2 regions of the Paenibacillus sp. FSL K6-1330 genome follow, and region 1 is predicted to be linked to the other one. Evidence: predicted binding sites of a transcription regulator. Region 1 holds the regulator's gene; the other holds the start of a gene.
The links. The regulator LexA, encoded in region 1, represses DNA repair genes until DNA is damaged. The targets are predictions, from matches to a motif close to CGAACATATGTTCG.
Positions count from the first base shown of each region.

Region 2: the regulator LexA is predicted to act here: its motif matches at 951-964, upstream of addB (helicase-exonuclease AddAB subunit AddB).

Region 1 covers NZ_CP150269.1:2,954,199-2,957,386, forward strand. Annotated here, with positions in the region: gene NYE54_RS13450 (hypothetical protein) at 1-65, shown strand, start outside; gene NYE54_RS13455 (sigma-70 family RNA polymerase sigma factor) at 226-762, shown strand; gene NYE54_RS13460 (hypothetical protein) at 755-1,543, shown strand; gene lexA (transcriptional repressor LexA) at 1,638-2,264, opposite strand; gene NYE54_RS13470 (LysM peptidoglycan-binding domain-containing protein) at 2,440-2,808, shown strand; gene NYE54_RS13475 (DUF896 domain-containing protein) at 3,073-3,188, shown strand, end outside.
Region 2 covers NZ_CP150269.1:2,284,730-2,287,917, forward strand. Annotated here, with positions in the region: gene NYE54_RS10250 (class I SAM-dependent rRNA methyltransferase) at 1-841, shown strand, start outside; gene addB (helicase-exonuclease AddAB subunit AddB) at 1,153-3,188, shown strand, end outside.

The sequences.
Region 1 (3,188 bases):
TAGAATCCATTCGAAGATTTGGTTCTCAATTTAAACAGGCCTGGGATGAGGCTCCGTTAGTTTAGTAGCAATGGCAATAGATTTTGGTTGATGATTTTGGAGAACCGTTCAGGAATGCAGCCAATACAGAATCGCCCTCCATAAAAGGGAAGATTCTTTTTTTATTTTTCGAAAAAAGGGAACCTTTGCTCACTTCCATGACTCTAATTAGACGAGGTGAATCGGTTGGAGCTGGAATACTTGAAGCAGATGACGGTGATGGACACACAGACACTGGATAAAATCATGAACTTATACGGAAATGATATCTGGAATTACGCTTATTTTCTGACCAAACAGCAAGCACTGGCTGACGATATTGCTCAAGAGGTGTTTATTAAAGCTTATTTTGGCATACATACCTTTCGCGGTCGGGCGACGCTAAAAACGTGGCTGCTTACAATTACAAGACATACCGCGTATCGATATAAACAGACTTTTTTCTTTCGGAAAGTGACCCTCAAGGACAAGCTGCTCATAGATGCCTCAAGCCGCTCGGCGGAAGCAGAGTATTTGGATGGGCAGTATACCAATGAAATATGGGCCATGATTATGACCTTACCCAGGAAGTTCAGGGAGGTGTTGATCCTGGATCTTTACTATGAGATGTCAATAAATCAGATTGCGGAGTTCCTTAACCTAGCGGCGGGTACCGTAAAATCAAGACTGTATCGGGCAAGGAAAAAAGTACAGAACCTGTTGAAGGAGAATGGCGATGAATGAGGATAAACCAGATTGGTATTCCCGGGCTAAAAAAGCTCCCTTTTCAGATGAAAAGTTCACATCTGAAATGAAAAAAAACGTGCATAGGTCCGTGATTTTCACCGACGGCAAGCCTAAACGTCGAAAGCACTTACAAGTTGGATTTGCTGGAGGGTTAATGCTTCTGATTATTTTAATTGCCTTTCAATTACCTTTTGGCAGAGAGGAACAACAGAGAGCAGGGACTTTACCTCCTGGTACGGAAGAGACAATCCGGGCACAAGGCGTAACGGATGAAGGAAGGTTAAGGGTTATTGCAGTTGGACAGGAAAAAATAACGACATTGGGAGCACCGAGCTGCTTCGGTATCGAAACGGATATGTCGTTTACCGGAAACTACAGCGTACAGTATAGTACTAACCAAGTTACAAATGAAGTAACTACGCTGGGGGATCTTACTTTTATTCAACCAACATCTGCTCCGGTTGATATGATTCGTCTGCCGTTTCAAGCTGCCGATGTATTTATACTCGCACCGCAATATAGGGACTGTCATGGTATACAAATCTATGCGTTCGCAGTGGAGCATGAAACGGGTAAAGCCGTCCAGCTCCGATTTCAGGATGAATCCTTGGTATCCTACTTTTCATATTATAGACCAGGTACTACTCCCATGGTTAAAGATAATAAGCTTGTTCTAGAGTCCACGGAGGGGCCGGGTGGGGAAGGTTCGCCGGATTATAAACCCAAACGGATGTATCGACTGGATCTTAAACAAGGCATTATGGAGCAGGCAAACTAGCTATGATACAGCTTCGTGATCTATATAGAAAAAGCAAAGAGGTTACCATCCAATTAAGGGAGGTAACCTATTCTTCATAGATAGATATATGAAATTAGTGGACATCCCGGAAGAGTCCGATTACTTTACCGAGAATCGTAACATGGTTCAGGCGCAGTGGCTCGTAGGTAGGATTCTCCGGTTGCAATCGTACATGATCCTTCTCCTTATAGAAGGTCTTCACAGTTGCTTCGTCTTCCTCTGTCATCGCTACGACAATGTCGCCATTGTCTGCAGTTTGCTGCTGGCGAACAATGACATAGTCGCCGCTGTGAATGCCAGCTTCGATCATACTGTCACCAATAACCGACAACATGAACACCTTATCGTCGCCTACATAATGCTGTGGGAGTGGGAAGTAATCCTCAATGTTCTCCATGGCTGTAATAGGAACACCTGCAGTGACTTTTCCGACAACAGGCACTCTGGCAATGGTGTGAGTAAACAGGCTTGCGCTTTCGGACTCTTCTTGGCCAAGCAGTTCGATTGCTCTTGGTTTCGTAGGGTCACGGCGAATGAGGCCTTTCTTCTCCAAGCGGTCAAGATGTCCATGGACCGTTGAACTGGAAGCTAGTCCGACAGCCTCGCCGATTTCCCGGACAGAAGGCGGGTAACCCTTGCTACGAACTTCGTTGCGGATAAACTCTAAGATCGCCAGCTGGCGGCTGGATATTTTCGACATGCCGTATCAACCCCATTTAGTAACGTTTGGGAAAATTATAACATAGAACTTCCGTTCGTACAAACATAAGTTCTAAATAAAAATAGAACAAATGTTCTTTTTGGTATTGAATCAAACAAGTGTTCGTGTTAATATGAATCCATAAGAGAACACTTGTTTGGGAGATGATGATTCCATGTTGAAATACAGTACATACCGTAGCATTTATGAGAACGTTCCAGTGCAAACGAAGTCCTCCGAGACTTGGATCGATCAATTGAAGTCGAGAATGGCATCCATTCCTTTTATAAAGCTTTTATTCGTTCTGTTAATCGTAGCATCCTGCTGGACAGGGGCATATTCCGTTTTTGCCGGGGGGATGGATAAACCCACGGGGGAGAAGCAGGTTATTGTTCAATATGGCGATAGTTTGTGGCGGATTGCTTCCCTTCATAAACCGACAGATATGGATACGCGAGTATACCTGGATAGCATCCGAAGAATGAATGGATTGAAGGGTCCGGATATACAGGCAGGAGAGGTGTTGTCTTTACCGGTCTGGTAATGGGATGACACTACGAGAAACTCTTTCCTTATATATGTCCCTATTTCTCGCTTCATATTTGTAGGTTTGCCTGACGATGTGATTTCACGCAGTATAAGCGTGTTTATAATAGAAGATTATTGATTTCTTGACATAGAGGACTCATTTATAGGCATCATATGTTCATATTTGTTATTAATCAGAGTTTGCAAGGGTGCAGTTGCCTTGACAAGCTCTTTTTCACATGTTTAAGTTATACATGATATCGGAATTGGAGGAGAAGTCATGGACATCGATACTTTGGTTGAACGCATCAATGTGCTAGCAAGAAAACAGAAAAGTGAGGGATTGACCGCGGAAGAGCTCAAGGAACGGGCAGAGCTTCGGGAAATATACCTTAA
Region 2 (3,188 bases), 670 kb from region 1:
CGTGACGGTGACGGAGAACGGCTTGAAGATCAAAGTGGATATTGAAGAAGGTCAGAAGACGGGATATTTCTTTGATCAGCGCGAGAACCGGGCATCCATAAAACCGTTAATGAAGGGTTGGGGAGACCGCAGCGGGATCGCGCTTCAGACTGTGGAACGGGACGGTGAGATGAAGTCCTTGCCGGTGAACAAAAGCGGAAAAGAAGTCACGTTTCCCTATTGGGACGGTGCTACGGTGCTGGAGTGCTTTTCGCATACGGGCAGTTTCACGCTGCACGCATGCCTTTATGGGGCCAAGAAAGTAACCTGTCTTGACATATCGGAGCATGCTATCGAAAGCGCCAAAGAGAATGTGGAATTGAACGGATTCCAGGATCGCGTGGAGTTTGTAGTGGACGATGCTTTCCAATATTTGCGCAACCAGGTAAAAGGCTTGGAAGAACGTGAGCAGCGTGCGCAAGGGGATCAGAAAGTGGATACCTCCAAACCGCTGACCGCGGGAGGTGGACGTTCCTGGGATGTGGTCATTCTGGACCCGCCGGCGTTTGCCAAAACCAGGTCTGCTGTCAAGGGAGCTTGCCGGGGATATAAGGACATCAACCTTCATGGAATGAAACTGGTGAATGAGGGCGGTTATTTGGTTACGGCAAGCTGCTCGTACCATATGCGGCCGGATTTGTTCCTGGAGACGATTCAGGATGCTGCAAAAGATGCCGGCAAAATTCTAAGACTCGTGGAATGGCGTGCGGCTGGCAAGGATCACCCGCAAATTCTCGGGGTCGATGAGGGGCATTATTTGAAATTTGCCGTGTTTGAAGTGCGCAGCAAATCAAAGCTGTAAACTGCCACAGCTATAGCGGTTGATGCGAAGGATTTTGCCATGGTGGGTAAACCACGATGGCAGGATCCTTTTTTGTATGTCCGCAATATTTTGGAATGGGAATGAAATCCAAACGTATGTTCCATCAAACGATACTTATGCTATACTAGTAATCAACATCTTTTTTGATAGACAACGAACCAAAACGTGGATTTCATATGAATTTTGATACATTTGACTTATAGATTCAAGGGCATGATTTCACCGGAAGTGCAGCTTGTTTTGAAGGGTGAAGGAGTCCCTTTCGAAAGACGATGTAAAGGGGGCATAGCATGAGCATTCAATTTGTTATCGGCAGGTCGGGCAGCGGCAAGAGCACGTCGATCCGCCAAGAGATGATCGAGCGATTGGAGCAAGATCCCAGGGGGAATCCGATGATACTGATCGTTCCCGAACAAGGGTCCTATGAAGCAGAGCATGCACTCGTTAATGCGGGAGGCATTCGCGGGATAATGCGCGCGCAAGTGCTTAGTTTCCGTCGACTGGCTTACCGCGTCATGCAGGAAAGCGGCGGGGCCGCAAAGGTGGCGATCAGTGAAGAAGGCAAGCGCATGCTGCTGTACAAAATTTTACGGAGGCGCAAAGAAGAGCTCCAATTGTTCGGTGCTTCGGGAGAGCAGCATGGTTTTGTCGGTAAGCTGAGCGAGTTGTATACGGAAATGAAGCGCTATTGCATTGACGCATCCTGCGTAGAGGAGCAGCTGGGACAGATGATATCTGGCTCCGGGAATTCACCGATACTTCGGCGCAAGCTGGAGGACATCGTAACGGTCTTTCATGATTTTGAGCTTGAGATTTCACGGTTCTACATGGATGAGGAAGATACGCTGGCCTCATTAGCAGCGGGAGTGACCCAATCGGACTATATCAAGCGCGCCGACATTTGGATCGATGGTTTCCATGGTTTTACGCCGCAGGAGTACCGGGTGCTCCGGGAAATTATGGCCCATGCCAACCATGTAACGATTGCGTTGACACTGGACAAGCCTTATACGAACGGCAATGTTCCGCATGAGCTGGATCTCTTTCATCCTACCGCAGTGACGTACATAAAGCTTAAAGGCATTGCTGATGAGATGGGGTTGGATATGGAGCATCGTATTCTGCAACCCGATGTTCTTCCACGGTTTCAAGAATCCCCTTTGCTTGCCCACCTCGAGCGCGGTTATGATCGGAAGAAACGTTGGACGGAAGCTGCCCGAGATGGAAATACAGTAAGCAATCCGGACGGCAGCAGGACAGGTCTTCTTCTGCATTCTGCCAGTCACCGCCGGGCTGAAATCGAAGGAGCTTTACGTGAAATGGTTCGTCTCGCCCGGGAAGAAAGAGCACGATACCGGGAAATGGCCGTGTTTGTCCGGAATATGGGAGAATATGAGCACCTGATAGGTCCTTTGTTCAAGGAACACGGTGTTCCTTATTTTCTTGATCAGAAGCGGAGCGAGTTGCACCATCCGCTGGTCGAATTTATTCGATCTGCTCTTGATGTCATTGGACGCCGCTGGCGTTACGAGGACGTATTCCGCTGCGTGAAGACGGATCTGCTGCTGCCGCTGGACGGTTCGCTTACCCGTGAGGACATGGATCGTCTGGAGAACCACGTGCTGGCTTCCGGAATTCAGGGTTCGCGCTGGACGGATGGCCGCCCGTGGAGGGGAATTCCAAGCCTCTCATTAGAGGATGGCGAGAGTGAGGTGCGCAATCCGGATGGTATGCAGGCGATTGAGTATGCCAGAAAGGTGATTACGGAGCCGCTGCATGCGTTTGAGAAGCGGATGAAAAAGGCAACGAGTGCAATGGATCAGAGCACTGCAGTCTATCGGCTTCTGGAGGAAACCGCTGTTCCCGAAAAGCTGGAGCTGTTAAGCCGCGCTGCTCTGGATGCCGGGCGTCCTGAGGAAGCGAGGGAGCATCGCCAGGTATGGGGGGCTGTGCTTGACCTGCTCGACCAGATTGTGGAGATGATGGGTGCGGAGAAGCTCAGCACCGAATTGTTCACGGGCGTGCTGGGCACGGGACTTACGGAGATGAAAATGGCTCTGGTGCCTCCATCTCTGGATCAAGTGCTGATCGGCAGCATGGATCGGACACGGACGGGCGGGGTGAAATATGCTTTTCTGCTCGGCATTAACGATGGTGTACTCCCAGCCCAGTTTAAGGACGATGGGATCCTGACAGAACCGGAGCGTGTTCAGCTCGAAGACCGTGGATTGGAGCTTGCTCCAAGCATATCCCGAAGACTGCTGGATGAACGGTTCCTGATTTATAATGCTCTGACTTCGGCCAGCAAGCAGCTTTGGGTCAGCTA